Regions from separate parts of the Paenibacillus sp. FSL E2-8871 genome, predicted to be linked through region 2. Evidence: riboswitches for the same ligand, from Rfam matches in the RefSeq annotation. Region 2 holds a riboswitch; each other region holds the start of a gene.
The links. A riboswitch is a leader RNA that binds a small molecule or an ion and turns the genes downstream of it on or off. The one in region 2 is predicted to bind cobalamin.
Positions count from the first base shown of each region.

Region 1: it holds a riboswitch for cobalamin, as region 2 does, so the genes downstream of both, NYE25_RS23425 (anaerobic ribonucleoside triphosphate reductase) here and NYE25_RS24890 (S-layer homology domain-containing protein) in region 2, are expected to answer to the same signal.
Region 3: it holds a riboswitch for cobalamin, as region 2 does, so the genes downstream of both, metE (5-methyltetrahydropteroyltriglutamate--homocysteine S-methyltransferase) here and NYE25_RS24890 (S-layer homology domain-containing protein) in region 2, are expected to answer to the same signal.

Region 1 is NZ_JBBOBV010000001.1:5,177,330-5,187,286, reverse strand. Features, by position in the region: gene NYE25_RS23450 (hypothetical protein) at 264-656, shown strand; gene NYE25_RS23445 (winged helix-turn-helix transcriptional regulator) at 1,042-1,416, shown strand; gene NYE25_RS23440 (NAD(P)H-dependent oxidoreductase) at 1,481-2,023, opposite strand; tRNA gene NYE25_RS23435 (tRNA-Thr) at 2,339-2,410, opposite strand; gene NYE25_RS23430 (MTH1187 family thiamine-binding protein) at 2,506-2,814, opposite strand; cobalamin riboswitch at 3,189-3,423, shown strand; gene NYE25_RS23425 (anaerobic ribonucleoside triphosphate reductase) at 3,641-5,626, shown strand; gene nrdG (anaerobic ribonucleoside-triphosphate reductase activating protein) at 5,623-6,138, shown strand; gene NYE25_RS23415 (ribonucleoside-diphosphate reductase subunit alpha) at 6,194-8,527, shown strand; gene NYE25_RS23410 (ribonucleotide-diphosphate reductase subunit beta) at 8,769-9,800, shown strand.
Region 2 is NZ_JBBOBV010000001.1:5,519,025-5,528,981, reverse strand. Features, by position in the region: gene NYE25_RS24890 (S-layer homology domain-containing protein) at 1-2,404, opposite strand, end outside; cobalamin riboswitch at 2,570-2,770, opposite strand; gene NYE25_RS24885 (hypothetical protein) at 2,862-3,440, opposite strand; gene NYE25_RS24880 (cellulase family glycosylhydrolase) at 3,660-5,381, shown strand; gene NYE25_RS24875 (hypothetical protein) at 5,443-5,736, opposite strand; gene NYE25_RS24870 (hypothetical protein) at 5,761-6,318, opposite strand; gene NYE25_RS24865 (M48 family metallopeptidase) at 6,427-7,080, opposite strand; gene NYE25_RS24860 (hypothetical protein) at 7,161-8,534, opposite strand; gene NYE25_RS24855 (hypothetical protein) at 8,649-9,248, opposite strand; gene bshB2 (bacillithiol biosynthesis deacetylase BshB2) at 9,418-9,957, opposite strand, start outside.
Region 3 is NZ_JBBOBV010000001.1:2,752,997-2,762,953, forward strand. Features, by position in the region: gene msrA (peptide-methionine (S)-S-oxide reductase MsrA) at 1-644, shown strand, start outside; gene NYE25_RS12690 (DUF4349 domain-containing protein) at 767-1,897, opposite strand; gene NYE25_RS12695 (DUF1540 domain-containing protein) at 2,392-2,544, shown strand; gene metE (5-methyltetrahydropteroyltriglutamate--homocysteine S-methyltransferase) at 2,683-4,983, opposite strand; cobalamin riboswitch at 5,138-5,343, opposite strand; gene NYE25_RS12705 (undecaprenyl-diphosphate phosphatase) at 5,602-6,462, opposite strand; gene NYE25_RS12710 (DedA family protein) at 6,512-7,135, opposite strand; gene NYE25_RS12715 (ABC transporter permease) at 7,153-9,102, opposite strand; gene NYE25_RS12720 (ABC transporter ATP-binding protein) at 9,077-9,847, opposite strand; gene NYE25_RS12725 (sensor histidine kinase) at 9,933-9,957, opposite strand, start outside.

The sequences.
Region 1 (9,957 bases), 340 kb from region 2:
ATATCGATATCCATAATGGAATACTTAGAATCAAACCAAATACCATTCCACGGCGGAGACTTCCTTCCTCATTCATCCTAATTCTCCCTTTATATAAGTCTGAAACATTATTTTTTATTATTACAATTTTAATATATTTTATTCTTTCTAATTTAGTTGTGAATTAAATCACATTGGACTAGCTGTTTAGAAATACCATTGATTATTTTTGGAATATCGGGGTAGAATACGAATATACGTTCCTATTAGAGGTGATGAGATTCATGAATAGAGCTGAAAGCAGGGACAACATGCTGGTGAAATCTTATTTATTGCTTCCGATGATTTTATCAGCTTTCGAACGGGACTCCGCCATTCTATCTGCACATTTACGAACACCCACCCCCTATCTGGAGGTTCTTGAAACAGCCGCAGCAGTTGCTACAACAGATCTAAGAGATGTTCGTTCAGAGATGAGAAAACGGGGAATCAAGGTTTATGAGCAGAACAGACTTAACACGGGGATAGAAGCCAAATTTATATGTCGTGGCTACCATGAACGAATGCTGCTGTTAAACGACATTGTCGCTGCCCAAGCTGCCATTCATATGCGCAGATATCTCGGTCTGGATATTTCATCTTTTAAGAGCTATGAAGAGCAGTATCAGATTAAGTGAAGTAGCGAAGAAGCTGCCCCCCTCCCCCATTTAATTAGCGAACAAAAAAATAGGCCTTACCATGGGAGTTGGCAAGACCTGAGAGATTTATACCACAAAACACTGGGGGGTGTTTGGTGTCTTCAATATATACCTTGAACCTGAAAATAAGATGATGCTCACATGAAAATTACATTAAAAAACTTCAATTCGTAGCTTAGGCTATCCGATTGATAGTTAGCCACGAGTGCTTTGAACTAATCGTTTCAAAATGATATAGTGAGTTCGTTGCTCGCAGGATGACTTGATAGCAGGTTGAAAACATAATAAAGTCGGGACCTGAGTACGGAGCGACAACAGGCGTTTGCCTTTTCGTTGAATATTTTCTGAAGGAGGGTACTAGCCCATGAGTGATGAAATCTGTATACCACCTGGCATTCAGCAGAAGGACACTAGCTTTGGCTACACCTTGTCTATCATTAGTGGTAAATATAAAATGACTATTCTCTACTATCTCTCTGAAAACAAGATCGTGCGGTTCAATGAACTGCAACGGGGTATCGGCACAATACCTTTTAAGACGTTAAGCGTTATGTTGAAAGAACTGGAAGCCGACTGTCTCGTCAGGCGCGAGGAATTCCCCCAGATTCCCCCTAAAGTTGAGTATTCCTTGACCGAGAAGGGCCAATCGCTTATTCCGGTGCTGGATATGATGTGCACTTGGGGAGAGAAAAACTTCGTTCCAGCCGCGCAAGAGATAACCATACCTTTTACGATTTAACGACAACTTATGACAAAAGCAGCATTTCCATTAATGAAAATGCTGCTTTTTGTTTCAATTCTAATTACATATTTTCGATAAATTCAACATAGCCTTGCGAACTGATATCCAATTTCTTTAAGTAATCCGTACTTCCTACCGTCTCAGATTCCGTGCCATAAATGGCATAGAAGGAACGATAATCAGCGTTGCAGTACAAAAAAGTCGTGTCAAAGGGAGATAAAATACGGTCAAGCCCGTAGCCGAGTTTACCTTCTTCACTAAAGTCTTTTGCACTTCCTCCGGCAGTTACAGCTAATGCGATTTTTCGATTTCTTAATTTATCACTCTTCGAACCATATGCCCATCCGTAAGTAAATACTTCGTCCAGCCACTTTTTAAGCAGAGGTGGACTACTAAACCAGTAGACAGGGAATTGTAAGACGAGCTTATCATGCGCTTCAATCAGTTGTTGTTCCTTTTCCACGTTGATTTTTTCATCGGGATAGGCTTTGTACAGCTCGTGCACCGTATATTTGTCTGGATATTTACGGAGTTCTTCGATCCAGCGTTTATTAACGACGGATGTTTCGATGTTTGGGTGCGTGACGACAATAAGTGTTTTCAATGGTGTATCCTCCATGTTTGAATCAGATTTAGGACTTGAGTATACCTCCCACCATGCCATCGCGTAAGTATGCACTTTTAGTTCACGTACTTACCTAAAGGTAAGCACTGCAACCTGCCTGCACGTATGATTGATGTATAGTCTTCGGGGCGAATCTCGTCTTCGGTGTACACCAAATATCACACAAGAGAGACTGGGTCATTCCCCCATTTTAATTGAGTAAAGGTTAGACGAATGTTAGAAGATAGGTGATTTCAAGACAAATGGCACGGTCCCGAAATCCCGGAAACCGTGCCATTGCGCAATTCTTAGATATGCTGGTGAAGGGAATTGAACCCCCGGCCTACGCATTACGAGTGCGTTGCTCTACCCCTGAGCTACACCAGCTTAAGGCTGATTTTTCTGTCAAACAAAAAATATTATACAACTTTCAGCCAGAAACGCAAGCCTATTTCTCCCTATTTCCCTACTCTCCCAAACTGCTATTCCACCTGTAGTTTACGCTCCACAGACTCCAGCTTTCCACGGCTAGTGGAGGGTTTATCGCGGCGGTCGTCTATTTTAAGTGAGGTAGAGACACGCTCTGCACCTGCGGCAAAAGGAGACTCGTGCAGCGCTTCGACTGCAGCAAAAATACGCTGAAGAGGCCCTTCGATGATTGTACCCATGGATGTAAGCTCATAAGTAATCCCTTCTACCGTCTTCAGCACTCGCTGCATATCCGCAACATAGCTGCTAAGGCTCGTACTACCTGTTCCAATCGGAATAACGGTTACTTCAGCAATAGGCATGAGAATACCTCCTCGGAATTTTAAAGTATGTGTCTCCTTCTATTGTAACAACTCCACCGCTCTCCCACAAATGATCTCAGCTTTATTATGCCCCTTCTTCTTTCCCCAAAATTCTCCGAAATATGACTTTCGCCACAAGTATTTTTTCTAACATGAATTCTAGGGTCATCTGCACTACATTTATGGACTCTTTGTGGCATCTTTTCGGACAATTTATGAATCATTTTTTATATGCCTGTGGATCAATTGTGGATTACTTATGGACAGCCTGTGGATCATTTGTGGAGTACTTTTGAAGAACCCGCTCCCCGCGCGGGTTTTCTAAAAAACTGTTTACAAACACAACATCTTGGGTTATTTTTATCTAACGACAACAAAATATAGTGGAGACAGGCGCTTTGATCCTTTATCGGAATTAGAGCTTAATAGGGAAGTACGGTGAAAATCCGCTGCGGTCCCGCCACTGTAACCGGATGCCCCTTACAAGCTTTTAGAAGCTTAAGATGGGCAGATCTCCTGGCAGAAGTCACTGAGGGGTAAGAGCCCCCTTGGGAAGGCGCTGAGAGGTCCTACGGAAGCCAGGAGACCTGCCTGTTTCGACGACACCAACTATGAGTGCCTGCGAGGAACAGGAACGGTGTCCGCATGCGGTCATCTTCTTAGAGGCCACTACAAATATCTGTGTGGATATTTACATAACGCATCGGGCATTTTCTGCCATCCTCGCTAGAGGATGCTTTTTTTATGAGATCACAATGAATATACGGCCGCTCATGCGGCCCCACTTCTTAATGATAGGACGATAGACTGAGAGGAGAGCTATACAATGACGTTGTTGGAGAGACAATTTAACGGTACAACAAATGCACGAGAAGTTCTTTTAGAAGAGCTCATTGATTTAGGACGCGATATTATCGACAGCCGGGATTTGGACTTGCTGCGCGAGAATGCCAATTTGAACGGAGAGAGTTTCTCCGGTAAAATGAGCAAGTTCGGCAGTGAATATTCAAAATGGTACGCCCGCAACTTTACGATGCCGCCGCAGCTAGTGCAAGCCATTGATGACAATGTCGTCTATGTGCATGATCTGGATCAATACGCAATCGGAACGACTAACTGCATTTTTATCCCGTTTGATAAGCTTCTCCGCGAAGGCTTCAACACCGGCAACGGCAGTGTTCGTCCTCCGAACTCCATAATGACAGCTATGTCACTGGTAGCAATTATTTTTCAATCCCAGCAAAATGCTCAATATGGCGGCGTATCCGCCAATAAGCTCGACTATGATCTTGCACCTTATGTAACCAAATCCTTCGCTAAGCTGTTCCGCAAGGGTCTGGATTATTTTGATGAGGGACAAGCTAATGATTCTTTGGGCGAGATTACAATGAGTCGGACCGATCTGGCGGAGTTATATCCAAAAGCGTTTCGTTTTGCACTAAAGGAAACCGAAATCGAAACCCTGCAAGCGGCTGAAAGTATGGTACATAATCTCAACACCATGTCCAGCCGATCCGGTGGGCAAATTCCGTTTACCAGCATCAATTATGGTACTTGTACTTCACCAGAAGGTCAGCTTGTGATCAGCTCCCTGCTAACAGCAACGATGAACGGACTTGGCAGCGGAGAAACACCTGTGTTCCCGATTCAAATCTTCAAATGCAAGCAAGGAGTCAATCAACAGCAAGGCGATCCTAACTATGAATTGTTCCTAAAAGCGGCGGAATGTTCTGCACGCAGACTATATCCGAACTTCGCTAATCTGGACGCTCCGCTAAACTTGCAGTATTATGATCCAAGTGATCCTGATACGGAATTTGCTACAATGGGCTGCCGCACCCGAGTGCTCGGTGACCGTTTTGGGCGTAATCATTGCTCCGGGAAGGGCAACCTTTCCTTTAATACACTGAATCTGGTTCGGCTCGGTCTGGCACACGGCACAGTAACAGGCCGACGTACCGTCGCAGACGAAGCTGGCTTCTATGAGGATCTAAATCACTATATGGATATTGCGCTGGAAGGACTTCTTCATCGGTTCCACATCCAAAGCGCGCAAAAAGCTAAAGCATCCGATTTCATGATGCGAGAAGGCGTCTGGGAAGGCGGCGAAAATCTCGCTCCTGAAGACTCTGTAGGCGAACTGCTGAAACATGGTAGTCTGTCGCTTGGCTTCATCGGTATGGCGGAATGCATGAAAGCCATGTACGGCAAACACCATGGCGAGGATATTGAAGTCCATGCCAAGGCTGTGGCTATCGTGCGTCACATGCGGGAGTATTGCGACCTTAAAAGTGAGGAACTTAATCTCAACATTACCTTGTTCGCAACACCAGCAGAGGGCCTGTCCGGCAAATTCACCAAGATTGATCGCATGGTACTGGGTTCTATTCCGGGCGTAACTGACCGTGAGTATTATACGAACTCTTTCCACATCCCTGTATACTACGATCTAGGTGCTGCTCAGAAGATCAGCTTGGAAGCTCCTTTCCATGAATACTGCAATGCCGGGGCTATTTCTTATGTCGAATTAAATGGCAATGCCCGCAGCAATCCATCTGCTTTTATCAAAATCATTAAATATGCACTAGAACAACAGGTCAGCTACTTCAGCATTAACCATCCGATTGACCGCTGCTCCAGCTGCGGATACGAAGGCGTAATTGGGACAAACTGTCCTTCCTGCAACGCACATGAGAATGACGTGCACATCCGTCGTTTGCGCAGAGTTACAGGTTATTTAACTGGCGACTATCAGACCCGCTTCAATGCCGCCAAACAAGCCGAAGTACGGGATCGCGTTAAGCATCTATGAATATTTGCGGATACTATCCGGAGTCGATTAACGAGGGAGAGGGCATGCGGGCCGTCCTCTTCATCAGCGGCTGCCGTCATCGTTGCCCGGGATGCTTTAATCCCGAGACATGGAACTTTAAATATGGAGAAGTCTTCACCTTAGAACGTCAACATGAAATCATTGCAGAAATCGCCGCTAACCCTTTGCTGGATGGTCTAACACTGGCAGGCGGCGATCCTTTTTTCTCGGCAGAAGAGGTACTTGGGTTCATTCATGAGCTTCGCGCCGTGCTCCCTGGCTTCCCCATCTGGATTTACAGTGGTTATACGTATGAGGAACTAACCGCCCTTCCCGGTTCGCCGGAGTGGAATCTACTTACACAGTGTCAGGTATTAATAGATGGACGTTTTATAGAAGAATTGAAAGATACTACACTTCCTTACCGAGGAAGCTATAACCAACGCATAATCGACATTCCGGCCAGTACGAACGGCTCGGAGGTCTTTCTGTGGCAGCCTACTGCGCTATAATATATCAATTTTTGATATTCAAAATTAACCCAAAATAAGAAGGGATGAAATAACCATGCCACAATTCGTAGTAAAACCAGACAATCGCCAACTGGCTTTTGATGAGAAGCGCCTTTCCGTATACGCCGACCGTATCTTGGAAGGTCTTGATCAACTAAATAAAGAAACATTGCTACGGGGAGTAATTTCCAAACTGCGTCGTGACTCCGTAAGCGGAGAAGAAATTAGCAATGCCTTCACCATGAGCGCTCTAGAGCTTGTAACGAAAGAAGAGCCTACTTGGAAGTTTGCAGCTGCCCGTGCCCTTCTGACTACCCTTTATAAAAAAGCAGCCGTTCATCGCCGCTATAAAGCTTATCCAGAAGAGCCTTACGGTGAGCTGTACCCGCTAATTACGGATCTCGTAAAAAAAGGAATCTATCGTGAAGAGCTTCTAAGTCATTACACCAAAGAACAAATTATCGAACTAGGTGGGTGTATCGATTATACACGCGATCTTTTGTTTGACTATATCGGTCTGCTTACGCTATCCGACCGTTATTTGGCGCATGATTTTGACGGCCGTGTAATGGAGCTTCCGCAAGAACGTTATATGATTATCGCCATGTACCTCATGCACCGTGAGCCAGCCGAGAAACGTCTTGAGCTTGTAAAAGAAGCTTACTGGGCTATGAGCAACATCTACATGACAGCTGCTACCCCTACAATGTCCAATGCCGGCAAAAAGGTCGCTGGACAGCTCTCCAGCTGCTTCATCGATACGGTGGACGATTCCCTAGAGGGTATCTTTGATTCCAATACAGACGTAGCGCGCCTTAGCAAAATGGGCGGCGGTATCGGCGTCTACCTTGGTAAAGTACGGGCACGGGGTTCGGATATCCGTGGCCATAAGAACACTAGCTCCGGCGTAATCCCTTGGATTCGCCAATTGAACAATACAGCAGTCAGTGTAGACCAGCTCGGAACACGTAAAGGTGCAGTCGCTGTCTACCTTGATGTATTCCATAAAGATATTCTCGCTTTCCTCGATCTTAAACTAAATAATGGTGACGAGCGTATGCGTGCACATGACGTATTCCACGGTGTAACCCTGCCGGACTTGTTCATGGAAGCCGTTGAATCACGCAGCCACTGGAACCTCTTCTGCCCTCATGAAGTGAAGAAGGTTATGGGCTGGACGGATGAGAACGGTCGTCCGCTTGGTCTGGAAGACTTCTACGATGAAGAGCTTGGTAAAGGCACTTTCCGTGAAAAATATGCTGAAGCTACAGCCAATCTGGAATTGTCCCGTATTACTGTTCCTGCGATCGACATCATGAAACGGATTATGAAATCACAGCTTGAAACAGGTACTCCGTATATGTTCTACCGTGATACGGTTAACCGGACGAACCCGAACCGTCACCAAGGTATGGTCTTCTCTTCCAACCTGTGCACAGAAATTATGCAGAATCAATCCGCTACCGTTATTGAACAGGAAGAATTAGTAACCAAAGATGGCAAGACCCGGATTGTTATCTCCAAAATCCCTGGCGATTTCGTAGTCTGCAACCTGAATTCGATTCACTTGGCACGTGCGATTCCAGCTGGTGTGCTGGAAAGACTTGTACCTATCCAAGTACGTATGCTGGACAACGTAATCGACATTAATAATATTGAAGTTCTGCAAGCACAATACACGAACAGCCAATACCGCGCAGTGGGTCTCGGCACATTCGGCTTGCATCACCTATTGGCACTCAAGGGCATTCGTTGGGAATCTGATGAAGCCGTAGAATATAACAACCATTTGTATGAACACATCAACTACCTGTTGGTACGTTCGAGCATGGAGCTTGCCCGTGAAAAAGGCCGTTATCCGAAGTTCGCCGGTTCCGATTGGGAGACAGGTGCATACTTTACTTCACGTGGCTACGTTAGCGGTGAACAAGAAGGTAAATATGTAACGACTGAACAATGGCGCGAGCTGCAAGAAGAAGTGGCTAAAGACGGTGTTCGTAACGCATGGATGTTCGCGATTGCACCGAACGGCTCCACATCGATTATTGCCGGCTCCACAGCCAGCATTGATCCTTTGTATGAACTGCTTTCCTATGAAGAGAAAACAACTTACAAGATCGCTAACCCAGCACCCGATCTGTCCGACAAGACGATTTGGTACTATAAAACTGCGTTTACAATTGACCAAAACTGGTCGATCCGCATGGCGTCTGCTCGTCAGCGTCACGTCGATCAAGGTCAAAGCTTCAACCTGTATGTTCGTCCTGACATCAAGGCTACCGAGTTCCTTGAGCTGCATCTGAACGCCTGGAAGGGCGGATTGAAATCAACTTATTATGTGCGTAGCCGTGCTTTGACAATAGAAGAGTGTGATTCTTGCGCTAGCTAAGAGTCTTACTGCTTTAAAAAATTCGGTGATTTAATCGTAACTGCGAGCAATGTTTGGGCTTCCGGTCGCTGTTATCCTCAGATTTCTTGATCTATACCGTCTTCGCGGTAGAAATCCGAGGATAAAGGCGAACGCTATCGCTCCTACAGCTCCAAACTTTCTCTCCGTTACTTCATCAACCTAATTTAATTAAAGATCAGACAAGACGAATTACCCGCGCAAAAAAATGGAGGGAAAATAAATGCAACTACAAAAGATTTTTAACACTGAAGTACCCAACCAATCCACACGCATCATCGACGGTGAGTGCTCCGGTATTCTGAACTGGAACGATATTCGCATGCCGCATATGTACAAGCTGTACAAGGTGCTGCTGCTGAATCACTGGATCGCGGATGAAATCCCAATGTCCAAAGATGCGCAACAATTCCCTATGCTCGATGCTGAGGAACAACGCGTATTTAAGATTAATATCTCCCTACTCGCTGTGCTGGATTCGATGCAGACGATGTTCGTGAGCGACGTGAAGCGTTATTTTACTGACTCTTCTCTAGAAGCTATCTCTGCCATTATCGGACAACAAGAAGTGGTGCATAACCAATCCTATTCCTATGTTCTTTCCTCAATCGTGTCGGAAAGTGAGCAGAAAGAAATTTTTGAATATTGGAAAAAAGACCCTGTCCTGCTGGAACGCAATCAGTTTATCTCTGATATTTATCAAGAGTTCCGTGATAACCCTACGAGACAAACCTTTTTCCATGCGTTGGTAGCGGATCTCATCTTAGAAGGAATTTTCTTCTACAGCACCTTCGCCTTCTTCTACAATCTGGCCCGTGACCAGAAGATGATGGCGACCAGCCAAATGATCTCTTATATCCAACGTGACGAGAATCAGCACTGCTATTTCTTCGCAGAAGTATTTAAGCAGCTGCTTGTAGATTTCCCTGAGTTGAACACTAAAGAGAACATGGATTACGTGTATCGTACGATCGACCGCGCGGTAGAGCTTGAAACCAACTGGGCTTACTACACCCTTACTAATGTCCGCGGTATTGATCTTAACGAGCTTAGTGACTACATCAAATATACAGCGAACAAGCGCTTAACTTTGATGGGTATGGAAAAAGCCTACCAAGGCGTTGACGTTAACTGCATGCCTTGGATCAAACCTTTCTCCGATGATGCACTTAATGCCACCAAAACCGACTTCTTCGAAGCTAAATCCCGTAACTACGGTAAGGTTGGCGACGATAATGGATTCGACGATTTGTAAGACCGGATTATAACGAACCCTATATAAAAAAGAGGCCATTCTCTACTTTCACAGTGAGATGGCCTTTTTACTATAGCAAAAAGCGTCCCTTCACCCCTTGGATCAGGTATGAATGAGACGCTTATATAGTTGGTATGAATCCATCCGAAACAGAATG
Region 2 (9,957 bases):
TTCCTTTAAGGTCCTTAAAGGTTAACGTAATAAATTGACTGAATTCTACTCTTGCGCTGCCTCCCATGGAAAATGCTTGAACGATGCTATCAAGCTTCTTGTCCCCAGGAATAATTTGATTCAGACTATCTTTTAGTGCAGATTCTGTCCTTGTTGTAGGTGAAATCAATTCAACCTTTGAAGAATCTCCCTCTATAACCTGTGTACCCTTAGGGATGACTACAGATACGTCACCTTTGGTAACCTCTAATTTAGGCAGATTACTATTGCTAGGTAAATTAACACTTACCGAGGATTGCTTATATTTCGGGATTTGCACTGTAATTTCTTTGTTGCTATCCCCTGAATTTATCGGAAGAATATATTTATTATTATTTTGAAAAATGACAACTTTGGGTGTATCACCTGAGGGTAACTGTACTTCTATTTCTTTCGTTTCCTCTGGTTGCTGAATTACTATATTACTCATATCAAATAGACGGTTCTTATGATTGATCAGACGATCGTAAGCAATAAGTGCATACGTACCTTGATCCGTAGCCATTCCATCTACTTTTCCGGTTAGAATATGCTTAAATCCGCCATCCGGTCCAGCGAAGGTAAGCAACGCATCAATAAGCGAATTCCCTTTTTTCACAAACTTAGGGTCACTGTGTGGATCTACGCCTACGCCAGTTAAGGCTACTATTACCTGCGAGATACTTTCACTGCTTGTACTTCCCCAGCTTGTAAATCCGCCTTGATCATTTTGCGTACTCGATAACCAATTAATCGCCCGATCCACAGCAGCTTTTACATTTGGATTCGTTGCGTAATAAGGTGCAAGTGCTTGCATCGCCATCGCGGTCATATCAACGTCCGCTTTGGTTACTCCTAAAGCCCAGCCACCGGCATCTGCTGCACCTTTTTTAACCTCTTTATCCAAGATGTACTGAACCAGATTTTCTCTTGTGCTTTGGTATATTACTCCCTTTTCATCAGGATTAGGGAATAATACCGGGATGTCGTAGTTATGACTATCTAAAGCAATCAGAGCAAATATAGGACCATTATTCCCTTGCTTCTGAACATATTTATAATCAGCGAGTGCATTGATTAGATCATAACCCGCAACATTCGTGATATCTTTTCCGATAGAGGTAAGTCCTAGAATCGCTCTGGAATGCTCTGTGCTTTTAGTAGCATCGAGTTTTCCATCCTTCATTAATTCTTTTACTCTCTTAGCTACATTGTTGTAATAGAGATCATAATAACCACTTGGCACTTCGTAGTTGGCCTGTGCTAGTGAAAGAATTGACCATTCTCCGCTACCTGTTCCAAATGACGGATTCTTTACGGTGTTTAGAATATAAGCAAGGCTCTTATCTAACTGTTCTTTGACTCCCGTTGTAGCATTTATTTTGTAGGTAACTTGATAAGTTTGTGTTGTTCTATTTTCTGCTCCGTCTACTGCTGTGACAGTGATTACATTACCACCTGGGTTAAGAGAAACCTTATACTCACCATCTGTAGCAGATAGAGTGACTCCATTTAGTTTTACTACTGGAATGATACCGTTATATACATTATCTGTGACAGCTACTCTGAAACTTAAATCTTTATCGGATACTTCCTGTTTATCCTGCATACCACTTACAGTAATAATAGGTGGCTCAATATCTAAAGAATGGGTAAGCCCGACCAGCGCATGATCTACACTTAATTGAGAGCTTTCCATATTTTCTAGCACTGAATAAGCTTGGTAAACTGCTTTTTGTACTACTGTTTTGCCCAAAATACTTTCTTTATTCGGATCACTGTTAATTTCTGCGATTTTCGCAGTTAATGCATCCTTATTGGCAAATGGAAATGGAGGTTCTCCCCAGCCACCAAGATCAGAACTATAGCCATAAGTGGTGAACTGTGTTCGGATGATGTCACCGTCTTGAGGGTGATAATCAGACATCCCGAACGGAGGAAATTCATTATTTACGGCATACATCCAACCCGACATGTGAGTGTAGTCAAACTGACTTAGCCACTCTTGGTCTGCTTTAGTTCCGACTGTATTCCCATCGGCTGAAATCATATCTAAAATATACTGCGGTATATTGACTTCACTTCTGCCACTATCTTTAACTTCAGATAAATAAAAACTACTAGCTATACTTCCAAAGTTTCTATAATTACCTTCTCCTAGCGCACGTGTTATTAGTGATGCGCCATTATCCCCTTCGTAGAATGGAACTTTAATAGGATCCTTAATATATCCTTGACCCAATGTGAACTTCTCTACGGATACAGTGACATACCCTTTAAGTGTAGAGCTTGCTTCATTCGCATGAGCCGGGATTACGCTTGTAGAGAACGTCGTGATAAATACTGCTACAATAAGTAACCAAGCTAAAAACTTATTTTTCTTCATGTTTCCATAACCCTTCCCTTCTCTTTCTATGTTAAAAAACAGAATAAACTTTCATAGCACTACAAAAAAACCACTCAACATAACGTCAAGAGGTTTAAGATAGTGAACCGCAACAATAGCAGGCATATACTATATCAAACACCTCTCTATCGCTCGTAGAGTTTAACGGTGTATCAGAAACAGGCAGATATTCTGGCTCAAGTATCATCACCCTTGCTACCTTCCCAGTTTCCCAGTGGTACCTTGCAAGGACTCCTCTTTCACAGCGGCGGGACCGCGCGGGATTCACACCCGCTTTCCATTTAACCAATCTATGATTGTATTTCCGAAACATTCATAATTGGCACCTATTGCTAATATTAATTTTTCCATGCTTCATCATATCTAATATATATGCTTTTGTCATGCAATATTTGTTTTTTGTATAACGAGTAGTTAGCGATAATCCTATTGAATATCAAATCATTTTAACCACAATATACTCTTTTTCTCTCAGCTCAAAACCATCCTCCAGTGACAAAGAGGCCAAATCAAAGATTCGATCATACTTTTTATTACGTGGGAGTCCTTCTTCCTCAGCCCAGCATGTATAAAGCTCAAACTCGGCACCAGATACCCCATAATCTGTCATAAGCCTAAATAACTCCCGACAACACTTGAGTGAGGCGTTATACGATCCCGGTAGAGTATCTTTTAGCTTAGGGGATACAGAGAAGCCGCCCCAATTCGGTGAAATCCGATACACATATGGACTCCGAAAATGCTTGCGAATCTCATCGTTCCAATACCCAAGCTCCTCTATAAAAATACCCGCTGCATCTTCTTCCGAGTCGTATAAAAGACAGTCCTCATCTCTTAAATGAGACAGATCTGCGATGTCATCCAAAGGAATTATACCTTGCAGGCGCAGAGCCTCTCTTTGTTTCTTATACTCCGGGGAATTTTTCACTTCATTATATGTCTTTGCTGACGGTACACTGCCTCTTTCTCCTAACGGAAGCTCTGTAGCCGAGCCTATGTAATGAAATCTGCTCACTGGATTGCCCTCCATAACTTTGGAATCACTGCAAATCACTAATTCATATATGAATTTACCACAAATTAGTAAGGTACTCACAGCAAATGTTCTATGTTAGGGTATTTGGTAAGCGTTTACAACAGATTATTGGAGGTGTACGTGTTCATCTAAGCACCAAAGTACTAAGGAAGGTCAGGTTTAAGCATCCTCAAAAATGATCTTACAAAGGAGAATTCAATGACTACTCGAATCCAGAAATCCTTCTTATCATTGACCCTTGTCACCGCTCTTCTGCTCTCTTTGTTCTCATCCATTGCCGCCGCTGCCACTAAGGACGAGCAACAAGCTAAGGCAGCACCAAAGAGTAAGATCCAATCCTATGTAGACGATATGCAGCCCGGATGGAACCTTGGCAATACTCTAGATGCTACAGGTGAGGATGAAACCTCCTGGGGCAATCCGCGTGTGACCCAAGAACTGATTAAGAAAATCGCCGCACAAGGCTACAAAAGTATCCGGATTCCTATCACTTGGGATTCACACATAGGTGAAGCACCGAACTACACCATTGATCAAGCTTACCTCGACCGTGTCGAAGAAGTTGTAGGCTGGGCGCTAGACGCCAAACTATATGTAATGATCAATGTCCATCACGACTCCTGGTTATGGGTAAGTCATATGGAAGAGAAGCATGATGAGACGCTGGCGCGTTATAATGCAGCATGGACTCAAATTGCGGACCGCTTCAAGGATAAATCCGATAAGCTGATGTTCGAAAGCATTAATGAACCTCGTTTCACGGATGGCGGAAGTACGGATGAAGCGAAGATGGAACAGATGCTTGCAGAGCTCAACAATTCCTTCCATCAGATCGTTCGAAACTCAGGTGGAAAGAATGATGTCCGTCCGCTAGTGCTACCTTCATTAGAGACTTCTCCTACCCAACCTAGAATGGATCAGCTCTACAAGACGATTACAGCTCTTAACGATCCGAACATAATTGCGACCGTTCACTACTATGGCTTCTGGCCGTTCAGTGTGAATATCGCTGGTTACACCACGTTTGAAAAAGATACAAAAAACGATATCACCCAAACTTTTGATAACGTTCACAACACATTCGTAGCCAAAGGAATCCCTGTTATCGTTGGTGAGTTTGGACTGCTAGGATTCGATAAAGATACAGGTGTGATTGAACAAGGCGAGAAGCTGAAATTCTTCGAGTACCTTACCTATTATTTAAAAGAAAAGAAAATGACCTCCATGCTCTGGGATAACGGGCAGCATTTCAACCGCAAAACGTATAAGTGGTCCGATTCTGAGCTGCAGGGTGTATTAATGTCTGGTCTGAAGGAACGTTCCTCCAGCATTGAAAGCGATCTGATCTATCTAAAAAAAGGTGCAGCGATCAAAGACACCAAGGTGAAGCTGAACCTAAACGGCAATAAGCTAACCACGATTAGTGCAAATGGGAAGTATCTAACAAAGGGAAAAGATTACACCTTGAATGGCGAGGAGCTCACACTCAAAGCCAGTCAACTCAAAAAACTCACAGCTTCCCAAAAATACGGTGAAAATGCTGTGTTAACGTTGAAATTCAACAAAGGTGTTGCGTGGAGACTAAAGATCATCGTGAATGACACTGCCAAATTAAATGATGCCAAAGGTACGACTGAATCGTTTGCGATTCCAACTACCTTTAATGGTAACCAGCTTGCCACGATGGAGGCTGTCTATACCGCTGGTGGCAATGCAGGCCCGCAAGACTGGACACCATTCAAGGAGTTCGGCAATACGTTCTCACCCTCTTATAACACGAAAGAAATCAAGCTGCTTCCAGCCTTCTTTAAAGATGTTAAAGATGGAGAGATCATCTTGAAATTCCACTTCTGGAATGGTGATATCCTTACGTACAAGATCACGAAGAGTGGAACAAACGTTGTAGGAAAGTCTTCTTAGCTTTCGCTGTATAATATAAAAAGGAGTGTCCCTTCACGGGGACACTCCTTTTTTAACTACATCATACATATACTTCTTCATACGTCATCAACATCAAGCGATAGACCAGATATACTCCAAGATAAGCTCCCGTTAAAAGGAACATTGGATTCAAAAAAATCGCATGGATCGAGGTCATAAATACCGTGTTATCTCTTAATATTTCATATATAGCTAGGGCAGAAATATTACCTAAAATAAGCGTAGACAACACAGAAGCTACATTAAAAACAATACGCCACTTTATCCATTTCCGTTGTATCATTAGCATGGCGACGGGAACCACTATACTGCCAAATACGATTAGAAATTTCATTTAGCCAGCCACCTCAGTATCTCTTTAATCCTCCAGTTCAACACTTTCGATTTGCCCCTCGGCATTCACTGTCCACTCGATATCAACACCTGGCATCAGTCCAAGCTTGTCCTCATCTTCGATCACTACATGATCGGGGATGGTTAGGGTCTGCTCTCCCCCACCTTCGACTTTAACGGTAACCTGTTTACCATTAGACGTAGTAATCTTCCCATCATATTCAATCTGCTGCAAAACAATCTTTTGGCTCGGATCCGTAATGGTAACCCGCTTGCCGCCGTCTGTCAGCAGCTCAATCTTTTTATGATAACCATCCTTTAAAGTGACTTCCTTAATAACTCTCTGAACGCTAACATCCGCCGGAAGTCCCTCTGTATTTGTACCGGATGATGCATTGGGTTGTTCTGTTGCATTGTTCGTAGCCGCAGGTGCAGTGGCTTCTGTTATAGGCGTTGGAGTTACTTGTGTGGTTTCATTGGCAGCTTTAGAGCAGCCACTTAATAGGACGGTGCAGGCACAGATCAAACAAAGAATTGAAGTTCGAATCTGGCGTTGTGAATTTCCTTTATTCTGTATCATCATTTACCTCCGCATTTAAATTTCTTCCAGTTCTATTTTGTGAACATAGTTTTACCTCTTCCCTTCCTTTTATTCACCAGAAAATGGACCATCTGAATTACTCTCTGATTATCACAGCGTCATAGCACGCCCATATCTAGCTAAATACTCTTCCTTCTCCTTATAATCCGGCATGAGACTTCCAACCTTTCGCCAAAAAGAGCGGTCATGATTCATATGAAGTAAATGACACAGTTCATGAATGATTACATAATCGATAACATCCACTGGAGCCATCGCTAGGCGATAGTTAAAGGTTAGCTTTTTATCCGAGCTACAGCTTCCCCACTTGGTTCTAGATTCAACAATATCAATCGTCTTAGGCTTTACTCTAAGCTGTGTCTGATATTTATTGATCCGTTCAGCTACAACCTTCTTACAGCTAGCGAAATAGAATTTCTTCAGCTTAAGTTTAAGCTCTTCCTCATTTAAATCCCCTGTCTCTATTAGCTCTTGCAGCGAATAATATTTGCCTAGATAGAGGAACTTCCCCTCGTCTTCATACTCTTTGAGCTTTGGTGTTTCTCGGTTCGCTTCAATACTTTGCAGCTTCTCCACTATTAATTTCCCATTACGCTCAACCACGCCTTTAATCGTCTCTTCACTTGTTTTCTTGGGAGCTTTGAGCGTTATACGCCCTGAAGAATCTATGTGAATGGAGATTTTCTTGCCGTTTCCATATTGAACATTAAACTCGATCACCTGATTGTCGTACTCAATCTTCATACCCACCATCGTTTCTATAAGGTTATTCGCAAAAAAAGGAGAACGCGTTTAAGCGTCCCCCCCTATTTTAACATGATTCCTCAATACACTGGATATCCTGCCACAAACATCGCTAAATACAAAAGACTCCCCGCAACAGAAACTACAGTAAGGATAGCATCCTTTGATTTCTCTTCAGTGATCGCGACAGCAGCAAAAGCTAGTGGAAATGCAACAAGCAAATACCGCGGGGCTGACAGCAGCCAGGTAGCTCCCACTACGAACGCAAAATACACGATGAAATAGGCGGTGTATGAAGGTCGTATCTTTTTTGCACCCATGAACATGATAATTAGTGCTGAGAATATAGCGATTAAATTAGGCAGCCATAAGCCGAGAAAAGAACGACTATCTCCACTCTTAAAGGTGCCCACAGCGTATTCCATCTGATATCTTACCGTATCAAAAAAGAGATAAAACCGCTGAGACCAATGCTCTCTCTGGTAAATACTGAACTGAAACGCATTTCCCGTCACGTGATAATTAATAAACAGATAGGCCAGCAAGCCCGTTGATATGATAGCGAGAAAACTTACAGCGCTGATGATTCTATGTATAAAGACTTTTTTACTTAATAGCTTATAGTTGCCCATCAGATCCCGTCCAAATTCAATCGCAACCGGTACAATCAGAAGCACTCCGGGAGAACGTGTATAAGCTGCAAGTGCACCGCATAAGCATCCGATCAGCCATTCCTTTTTTCTCACAAAATATAAACACATCAAAGATAATGCCAGAAATAGAGCCTCGGTCATCGGAATGAAGAAAAAGAACGCGGCAGGGAATATGAAAATGTATTTCACGACCCGCATGGCATTCTTTCGATGCATGTCTAGTGCAGCAAGCTCATAAGCGACCAGGGCTGCGACAATTGAAGTGATATTTGAAACGATGAATCCAGAAACGAGATAATTCCCTACGAATGCCTGAACCACTCTTATTAAATTTGGAAAAAAGGGAAAGAACACGATATGGAATCTCGCATCACCCTCGGTCACGTATCCATTCTCAGCAATGCCCAAATAACTAGAAGCATCGATTCCAGAGATATGCCAAGTCTCTGCCATTTTGCTAAGCAGACCACCTGAATAGCCATTCTGTATGATCAAAAATGAATACCCGATGAGCATAAGCAGGATACGACTCACCAATATCCATCCAATAATATAAAGCCAAGCCTGTCTTCTATCCTGCTCCTTACACTTCCAAGTCACTTCAGGTGCTGGATTCGTCAAAACAAAATCCGTCAATACAGGTATAGTGCGGAGCCCCAATAGCGCAAAAAGCCCGAAACAGACCACAGAAGCGAGGGTGCCCAACATGGTCCAGCTCTGAGTCGAAATGGCCCAGTAAATAGCCGTCACCATCATAACAAGTATGAAGATGAAGGAAATGATTTTGTCGTGCTTTTTCATTTGATCCTCCAGTTATTTAGTCCGAACAATTGTTTAGGAAAAAAAGGATAGAATTACCTATAGAAATATAATAGTCTTTGTGTATTTTTTTGTAAATCACATCTTATCTCTTCGTTACTTACTCCTCTCATAGCTGAAATAAAAGTTCAAAGGCAATTCATCATCACTTTGAAAACTGTTTGACATCCTGTAGGTTATATACAATTTATCCTCACCCTTGCCGCATGACCATGATTCTTCAATAGAGCCTATTGATGGCTTTAGCGGAAGAGCCATCCTGTCAATCGTTTGGACTGATTTCTCGACTTTCTCAGCCTCTTCATCTTCCACAGGTTTGTAATGCTCCAGAAAAGCGCGCACCAGTTCTCTCGCATTTTGATAGCCGCTTTCCGATCTGGGAAAGACCGTTCCCACCCGGTAACCAATGATTTTATTGGTCTTAACATCTACCACAATCTGCTGTATAAACTCCTTTTGATTCACGGATAAGATATCATCCTGCATAATTGTACCCAAGGTTGTATCGTATTCACCCACAGCATCCGCAATTTGCAAAGCAGCAAGCCCCTCTTCACGCGGCTGCATGAACACAGCCCGATGCTCTTCCACATGTGTGAAAAGCTCAGCATACTTGGGTCTTTCCTTACTGCATGCAGTGAATACCAGCAAAAGAATGACTATTCCACAAATGAGATTGAAATATGCTTTTTTCAAACGAATACACCTCCTGGCCTGACGAAACCGGTTTGGTTGATCCCCCATAAACCTTACCATATATTTGAAAAAAGACACAGATATTCATGCCTTATATTAGAAAAATGAAGCCTGCCCACGGCAGTGGGCCCCAAAGAAAAAGCCCGAGCGTTTATGCTCGGACTTAATATCATTCAAATGGATAGATCCAGAAATGCTCTGTTCCAAAACGATCTTGGATTTCTTTATCCTCTAGCGTTTTGCTGCCTAACAGTTCAGCGGCTTGGAATTGGGATTTATGCGCCTGAATGGATGCCATCTTTTGCTTCAGGAAATCTTTCACTTCAATGATAACCTGAGGCTTTCCAATCTCTTCAATATTATTGGCGAAAGCTATACAGTGAACAGGAGGTCTCTCTGCCTTGGGCATTCTTCCAACCGTTCGAACCACTGCAGCTCCGGTAGCATCATGATCGGGATGAACGCTGTACCCCGGATAGAACGTAATGATCAGTGAGGGGTTAAGCTCCTTCAGAAGCGCATCAATATGGCCCTCAAGCAGAGCTTGATCCTCAAATTCAATCGTCTTATCGTGGAAACCAAGCATTCTCAAATCCTGTATTCCAATCGCTCGGCAGGATTCTTCCAGCTCCTTTTTACGGATCTCTGGGAGGGTTACCCGATTCGCAAATGGCGGCACGCCCATATTCCGGCCCATCTCTCCAAGTGT
Region 3 (9,957 bases), 2.8 Mb from region 2:
AACAAAAAGAACAAGCAGAAGCTTCCAAGGCAGCTCTGCAAGCAAGCGGTCGATTCTCTAGTCCGATTGTAACCCCGATTCTCCCGGCAACCACCTTCTATCCTGCCGAAGAATATCATCAAGGCTACCATCATAAGAATCCAGGCCACTACAAACGTTATCGTAAAGGTTCTGGCCGAGAGGATTTTATCGAAACCCACTGGACACATAAAGAGGACAAACAAAGTTTGAAAGAACGTTTAACCCCTCTTCAATATGAAGTCACTCAGAACAGTGCAACAGAATCTCCTTTCCGAAATGATTTTTGGGATCACCATGGAGATGGTATTTATGTAGACATCGTATCTGGCGAACCGTTATTCAGCTCGCAGGATAAATACGATTCCGGTTGCGGCTGGCCAAGCTTTACTCGTCCCATCCGGGACTACGCTGTGAAAGAAAAGACGGATCTCAGTCATTTGATGGTCCGCACTGAAGTGCGCAGCAAAGTAGCGGATTCCCATCTAGGCCATGTCTTTGACGATGGTCCCGGAGAAAACGGTTTACGCTACTGCATAAATTCGGCGGCGCTACGATTTGTACCGAAAGAGGATTTGGAGAAGGAAGGATACGGGGAGTATCGCGTACTCTTCCAGCCTGCCTAAACATCAATCCTCAGCACATAAAAAAAACGGTTGTCGTCCTTTTAGGATGACAACCGTTTTTTTCTCTTAAAATATAAGAAAGTATAAGTTTCACGTTATACATTATTCTTATGCTTGTAGCGCTAATCTTTCTTTGAGTCCTCTGAGTCCTTATTAGCCTTCGAATTATCCTCTGAAACTGCCTCCTTAGGCTCTGTTGCCGCAGGGATGGCTTGCTCTCTGTTCAGCTCCTTATTTCGCTGACGAATTCTCTCGGTCTGCTGCTCCCGACGCTCACGAATATTTTTACGGGAAACTAATACAATAGCTAAAATAATGGCAGCCCCGATAAGTATCGGTAACGCTCCTGCAAGGATAACGACAATCCACTGAAACATCACAGATAGTGCATTTAAGCTTCCATTTAAAGCATCTGAAGCACGTTCCAGTAACGGCCCTTGCTCCTTCTTCTCTTTGACAGCAATGCTTTCATCCGTCTGATACACTCTCAATTCTACTGTAGAAAAGGATACATTCTGATTGATATAACGCATTCTACCTTTAATCTGTTCAATGCTCTCTTGAATCGAACCAAGCTCGTTCGCGAAGGCGACCAGATCAGTGGATTTCGTTGCTTTTTTCATAAACTCTGTATATTGTGCTTCCATTAGCTGCTTTGCCTTCAAACGTGACTCCAGATCAACGTACTCTTCAGAGACATCCTGACCTTGAATGCTGCGCTGTAGAGATTCGTGTTTTACTTGTTCTAATTTATTCAGAAAAGGTGAGAATCCGGAGGCAGGTACCTTAAGGATAAACGTCCCACCTTGCTCGTACTGTGACATATTTTCATTAAACTCAATAATATATCCATTGGCCATGGTTACTAAATTACGTATTTCAGTCTGTGCTTTTCCATAGTCTTCTACTTCCATGTTAAGATTCGCTTTATAGATCAGCTTCTTGTTCAAGCCCGCTACTACATCGCTACCAGTAAATCCTGCACTTGCTTGAACTGTATTTTCTGATGTGGAGCCCTTTACAGCCAAGTTCTCGCTGCCAGTTGCTTCTGCCTCAGGAGCTGCCGAAGTGCTTTGATTCGCTGTTGAGGCCATCGAGTTCTGCGACTGTACCTCTACTGCTGCGTCGTTACTCGTACTACCATTTTCTTTTGCCGAACTATCTGCCGCTGAATTCCTATCCGCTGAGCCACAACCCGCCAAGACTACCGCAAGAATTAATAAACATAAGTAATGCAGACCCCATTTACGCATTCTCATTCCTCCAAAAATGTAATAGATACCGCTTGCATGGATCATAATATCGTTACGGAATGTCTTGTTCTAAGCAGATCTCTTCCGTAACTCTTTACTAAGACGTTCCAAAACTTGGAAGGTTGCACTGAAAAATGGAATTGTGTACAGTTTCTTATGAATTATGTTCTCAAAATAAAAAAAAGAGTCGCATTTCTGCAACTCTTTTAGTTTAAGCTATTATACAGAAGCACTGTTGTATACAGGCTGAGAGATTCTTCTAGTCAAACCACTTCTAGTGACATATGGGACAACATATCCATTCGAATAACCCATTTGCTTACACGCACTTTATTTGGTACAATTACCACGTCTAACCACGTAAAAAAATACCAAAAACCCTCTATTCATAATGAATGAGGGCAGAACACGGTTCTGTTCGGACAAGCTCCACCTTGTTGAACAGAGAAGTTTTTTAATAATGCTGTCTATTACAAAAGGGGAGGTGAACCCTCATGGCAAAAGACGTAATTTGCGAAGTTAACTCCTGCACCCACTGGGCAGAAGAGAACAAATGCAGTGCTGATTCTATCTTTGTAGCTTTCCACAGCTCCCAAGAACCTACACGTGCAGAAGAAACAGATTGCAAGACTTTCGAAAGCAAATAAGGTGATGATTTGAAGGGACCCTCCACGGTTCCTTCTTTTCTTTTCTCATTCTATCAAGAATGAGAATTATTATCAAGTGGCTGAAATAAAAAGCCAGGGAGAAATTCCCCGGCTATGATTTATTGTATACCTCTTATGTTATTTGGAAGCACTAACTCCTGCATTTTCTCTTGCAATAGCGGCAGCCTTTACCATGTTACGAAGTGCATCTTCTGTCTCCTGCCAGCCACGTGTCTTAAGACCGCAATCCGGATTAATCCAGAACTGTTCAGGATCAAGCACCCGCAGCGCACGATCAATATTAGCTGTCATCTCTTCTACTGCAGGAACCCGTGGACTATGGATATCATATACACCAAGACCAATTCCTTTATCATACTCCTGCTCCTCAAAGCTAACGATCAGTTCCCCATGGCTACGTGAAGTCTCAATAGAGATAACATCCGCATCCATCGCTGAAATGGAGTCTATTATGTCATTAAATTCGCTATAGCACATGTGGGTATGAATTTGTGTCGTAGCCTTCACATGATTCGTCGCGATACGGAACGATTTCACCGCCCAATTCAAGTATGCCTCATGATCTTCCGCCTTCAAAGGAAGTCCTTCACGGATAGCCGGTTCATCTACTTGAATCATCTCTATGCCTGCATCCTCCAAAGCTTTAACTTCATGACGGAGCGCTAAGGCAATTTGATTCGCTACTGCTTCCCGACTAAGATCATCACGTACGAAAGACCAATTGAGAATCGTAACAGGACCAGTCAACATACCTTTAACAGGAAGGGAAGTTAACGACTGAGCATAGACGCTTTCTTTTACAGTCATAGGCTGGATAAAAGCTATATCCGCATAAATAACTGGGGGCTTAACGCAGCGTGATCCGTAGGATTGAACCCAGCCATTACTAGTAAATAAGTAACCATCCAACTTCTCCCCGAAAAACTCCACCATATCGGTTCTTTCGAACTCACCGTGCACGAGTACATCCAGACCCAGCTTTTCTTGGAAAGTGATTGCATCTGCAATCTGCTCACGAACGAACCCGTCGTAACGCTCTTGATTCCATACGCCTTTACGCCATTTCAACCTTGCCTGGCGCACTTCTACGGTCTGTGGAAAGCTTCCGTTTGTTGTCGTTGGCAGAAGTGGCAGCTGCCACTTCTCCTGCTGCACCTTCAGGCGCTCAGCAAAAGGTAGGCTACGTTGGTCTGGTAAATCTGTAAGTCCGAGAACTTGCTCGGCCACATCCTTACGACCGCGTTCAGGAAGTGCACGGAAGGCAGTAAGGGCTTCACGACTGGCCGTCAACGCAGCAGCAGCTTCTGCTGTACCCTCTAAGGCTGCAGCAAGCAGGCCAAGCTCTCTAAGCTTCTCATCAGCAAAAGCTAAAGCAGCCTTGACGGTGGCCTTCAGCTTCACCTCACCCTGAACAGTAACCGGAACATGCAGCAAACTGCAAGAAGGCTGTATAATAAGACGATCAAGTGATACATGTACACTCAGCTTCTCGATTAGCTGCAGCTTAGCATCCAGATCTGAGCGCCAGATGTTGCGTCCGTCAATAATACCCGCTCCCAGCCACTTATCCTCAGGCCAGCCAAGACGTTCAATCGATGCCAGGTTCGTCCCGCCATCATGGACAAAATCAAGACCTAAACCTTGTACCGGAAGCTTGAACAGTGCCTCCAGCGGTTCAGCAGCTTCAAAGTAAGTCTGCAGAATAATATTTAATCCAGGCACGGATTCAGCAATTTCTGTGTAAATCGAGTGAAGTAAGGATAATTCTGATTCATTAATTCCTGTAACAATCGCTGGTTCATCAATTTGTACCCAGCTTACTCCTTCTTGCTTCAGTTCCTGCAACAGCTGAACGTAAACCGGAAGAAACCGAGCAGCAATCTTCGCAATATCCGCAGATGCAAAACCTTTTGACAACTTAAGGAATGTATAAAGGCCTAAAACCACAGGTTTACCCTCAATTCCCGCTTGGGACTTGGCAAAACGATAAGCTGCCAGTGGTTTATTCTCGGTCAGACGCGGCGTTTGTGCACCGATCTCTGGAACGATGTAATGATAGTTCGTATTGAACCATTTAGTCATCTCGCAAGCGGTAGCCTCAGCATTTCCTCTAGCCATCGCAAAATAAAGATCAAGCCCAATGTCGCCACCATCATACGCATAACGTGGAGGTACGATCCCGAACATTACAGCTGTATCTAGCACATGATCGTAGAACGTAAAATCATTTACCGGAATTAAATCAATTCCTGCCTCCTGCTGAGTCTTCAAATGCTGAAGCTGAATTCCTGTCATTTCAGAACGGAACTCTTCCTCATTTATTTTTCCCGCCCAGAAGGCTTCCAACGTTTTCTTCCACTCGCGGTTTTTCCCGATTCTTGGATAGCCAAGATTGCTTACTTTTACTTTGTTCGTCACTTTGCAGCTCCCCTTCTCCATCTTCTTATTTTGGACTCGATATCACTTGCATTCCTATAAAAAAGAGCGCCCTTCCCTAAAAAAGTCAAAGGGAAAGACGCCCATAATATACCTATGGTTAACGTCTAACACCTTCCTATCCTCCGTAGGTGTAGCAGTGCTGTTGAAACAGGCAGGTCTCCTGGCTAGCGGTGTCAACATCCTTAGCAGTCTTCCCAGCAGTAGTAAATTGCCAGTGACATATGTTGCTATGGACTCTTCCGTTACAGTGGCGGGACCGCATCGGCTTCAAACCGAATTTCCCTATTAAGCCTACCGAATTACTAATTTCCGGCAAGCACCTGTCTCCGATATTGTCAAGCTAAAACGCCTTTGGCGTCCTTTTAAGGACGGTAAGCGTTTATGCGAGAATTATAAGAAAGTATTTCGTGAAACTTTTACTTTCTTATAATTTAATTGCTAAAACGCCTTCAGCGTCCTTTTAAGGACGGTAAGCGTTTATGCGAGAATTATAAGGATAAAGTGAGTGTCTTAAATCTGATGTCATCATACGTGAAAGCCCCCGTCATCTGCAATAGATTACGGGGGCTTTTGTTATATCGATTCCTTATAACGGATTTAGAAAAACACGAAATATACTACTGCAGCAAGTACTATGCGATATATAGCAAATGGTAAAAGCTTAATCCGGTTGATCAATTTCAAGAAGAAACGCATCGATAATAGTGCAAATACAAAGGCACTGATAAAACCTGCAATGAAGAACGGCAGGGCATCGATGGTGAAATATTGCCAGTTCTTCATCAGTGAGAGTAAACTGGCGCCTGCCATGATTGGAACAGCCATAATAAACGTGAAATCAGCAGCAGCGCGATGACTCATACCCAGAAGAACACCACCAGAAATCGTCGACCCGGAACGAGAAAATCCCGGCCACAAGGAGAAGCACTGGACCAGACCAACACCTAGCGCCTGCTTATATGTAATCTGATCGACACTCTCCGTTTGAATCTTCTTTGGTCCGAATAGATCCGCAATAATCATTAATACAGCACCGACTACTAGACCGATTAACACGGTGGATGTAGAGAATAAATGCTCGTCAATATAATCATTAAACAGAACCCCCAGCACGCCTGCTGGCACTAAACCTACAAGCACCTGTGTAAGCTTCAGGTGGCCGCCTTTTTCAAGCTGTGGTTGTTGCTCGGTTACAGGATCCAACTGCTTGCGGCTGAAACGCTTTAAGCCCAGCAATTCAATGAACCGATTTCTAAAAATAACTACAACTGCTAATATTGACCCCAGCTGTATAACCACTTTGAACGTATTGGCCGTATATTGCCCAAATAACTCTGTCGATTTTAACCACATATCATCAACAATAATCATATGACCTGTGGAGGATACCGGAGCAAATTCAGTCAATCCTTCAACAATTCCCAAAATAATAGCTTTAATAATCGTTAATAGCTCCATTTGTTCTCCTCCTTTTAATCATAACTTTTATCTATAAGTCCTTCTCGGCTCAACCTTCGGTGTTCATTTTCCGGCTGCGCTTGCGGAAGAACAAATACCCAAGGATCACTACTCCACCTGCAAGAAGCACGTACACTACGTTGGAGTACATATCCATATACATGGCGATGTCTTCCCAGGACTCACCCAATGCCGCACCAATAAGCACCAGCAATAGATTCCATCCCAGCGTACCAATCGTTGTGAAGATCATAAACACTCCAAATTTCATGCCCGACATCCCTGCAGGGATCGAAATCAAACTACGCACTAGTGGAACCATCCGACAAAATAGTACGGTCCAATAGCCATATTTGTCAAACCAAGCGTCAGCCTTGTGGATGTCCTTTTTGCTAATCCGGAGTAGGCCGCCCCAGCGTTCAACGATCTTTTCCAAGCGATTTACATCCAACAAACGACCGATATAATAGAGAATCACTGCACCCAGCAGTGAGCCAAGCGTAGCAGCAATAATTACACCAGGAATGGTCAAATTCGTTGTGGTTGTCATGAATCCGCCAAAAGGAAGGATCACTTCGGAAGGAATCGGTGGAAATATATTTTCAAAAGCGAGCATCAGGAAAATACCAAAGTAACCAAACTGCTCCATAAAATCTGTAATCCATGCTTGCATTTCGTAACCCCCATTATTCAGATCAAGTTCTTCTTCAAGTTGCGTAAATAACGGCTGCGAATAAAAAAGAAGTAAAGTCCCTGGACAGCCAAATATCCCAATAACACCGCCCCGGTCTCCACAGCAATAGATAAGTAAAACAACCGCTGAAGCGCAATAAAGGCAAACACACTATGCAAAATGGCTACCCCAACCGGAACAAAAAACAACAACGACAATTGTATCGTTACAATTCGGTTTAGCTCTTGATCTGTAAGTCCCATTTTGGACAATGTAGAATATTGATGACGATCATGATCTAGATCTGTATAGAGCCGGAAGTAAAGGAAGCTGCCTGCTGCAATGAAAAAGACAGTACCCACCAGTAAAGAAGCGAATAGCATCGTGTTGTACAATGTTCTCTGTATTTCAAACAGCGTGCCGCTAACAACAATCGCGTATGGCGAGTTACTTTCATAGGACCGTTTCCCTTTATGAGCAAGATCCGCCGCTATACCTACTGTTCGCGGGAAGTCATCCATGTAAAATCCTGTATACAAATCGGTCTGTACGGGATGAATAGCCTTGTAAAGCTCATCGCTAATCACAACACCACTGAAATCTCCCCCATCCCTTCCATCCAGCTCCGGCAATAGATATTCGGCAATCGGAACATGCTGGGTATAACCCATTTCTCGAATGGAAAGACCTTGCTTCAAGGTATATACCGGCTTTACTCTACCCGCTTGCAGACTCCGGTCTCGTTGCGAACCGATCATCACCAGTCCTTCATCTCCACTTAGAGGCTGCTCATCCGTCGTAAACCCTGCACGAAGCAGAGCAAGCTTATAATCACTGTAAGCAATCAAGGGAAGCCTTAACGTGCGATCTGGCCCGGTCTGAGATTCCACCTCTGCGTATTTAATCGGAATACTAAGTGTCTCATAGGGTAAACCGAGCGTTGTAAGCTCTTCCTTAATTTCGTCCAAATGCTGATCAAAAGGATCCTGCAATTGATTGCCTTTGGCTACATAACCAACTGCTGCGGGATAGTCCAATTTCAACTCTCTGGAAAGCGTATGGATCGATGCGAATACTCCCACTGAAGTAAAAGAGACTGCGGATACAATCGTCACCATAAAAAACATTCGGGCATTCTCTTTCCAGCGGTAAGACAAGCCCGATAAAGTAATGATATTCGTGTGGTTCCAATACAGGCGCCGGATCGCCTTAAGTAGTTTAACAGTGTAAATACTGAGCTGAGTATAAAAGAGATAGGTACCCGCAACCGTAATTATAACGACCGGGAACATCACCTTTTCAACCGAAGCCGCTTGTGCTGTAGCCGCCATAAAATAGCCCGTTAACAGCAATAAAGCAGACAGTATAGATAACACCAAGGAAACTTTAGGTTCCTCTTCTGCTTTTCGTTCTCCCTGAAACAGCCGCATCAGTGATTCATTCCCAATAAAGAAGAACGTGCTTAGCGAGATTAGAATAAATAACAGCGCAAAGCTACATATCGTTAGTACAAGCGCCTGCCATGGAAGATGAAACGTTAAAAGAGGTATCCCTAGAAAAGTAGATCCGATCATCAAAAACAACTTGCCCAGAATTAACCCTAGTAAAGTACCTGTCAGGATGGCAGAGGTGCCGATCATCATATTTTCCAAAAATACCATCATGTTCAGCTGTCGCTTCGTCATTCCATGCATCAATAAAATCCCAAACTCCATCTTACGTGACTGCAGGAATGATCCGACCGATACAAGAACGAACAAGGAGCAAAACACATAAATAATGGCTTCTGCCGCCATCATTGTATGAGCAGCTGTACTATAAACCAAGCTCTTAGAAATATCCGGATGGTAAATAAACAATGCGCACACAAAAAAGATCATCACTGAAAAAGCACTGACGACAAAATAAGCCGCATATTTACGCTTGTTACGTGTAACATTCCTATAAGCGAATTGCCGAAAGGTCATGGCTAGTTCCCCCAAGCAGAGACAACATATCAATGATACTTTGGAAGAAGGCGCCTCTGCTGCTCCCCCTGTACATTTCACTATAGAAACGTCCGTCTTTAATAAAGATGACTCGGTTACAAAAGCTCGCAGCCACTGCGTCATGTGTGACCATCAGCACGGTTGCCCCTTCTTCCTGATTCACCTCTGTCAGCATATTCATGACTTCACCTGAAGCTTTGGAATCCAGATTCCCTGTAGGCTCATCTGCTAAAATCAATGAAGGACGATGAATCATCGCCCGGGCGATGGCGGTCCGCTGCATCTGTCCACCTGAAATCTCGTATGTCCTTTTTTGCAGCAAATGCTCAATGTCCAGCATACTTGCTACTTCTTTCAATCTGCTCTCCATTTCCGTAACACGGACACCAGCAAGCGTGAGAGGCAGCACAATGTTCTCCTCTACAGTGAGCGTATCCAGCAGATTGAAATGCTGAAAGACGAAACCAAGCTCATGGCGGCGAAAGAGTGCCTTTTCTTTTCTGCTAAGCAGATTGGGATCTCGACCGTTGATCAGAATCTGACCGGAGGTCGGCTGGTCGATGGTGGCGATCGTGTTGAGCAGTGTTGTTTTTCCACTCCCCGAAGGTCCCATAATGCCAACAAACTCCCCTTTTTCAACAGAAAAACGAATATGATTCAATGCCTGAGTGGACACTTTACCCTCATATATTTTTGATAAATTATGAACATCTAGAATGGGCAAGTGTTACCTCTCCTTCTTTCGACTGGATTGCCTTCATTATACAAAGTGTATACACAGGCTGCCATTTCTCTAACTTACAATGACCTTACATTTTTGTAAGGTTGGACTCC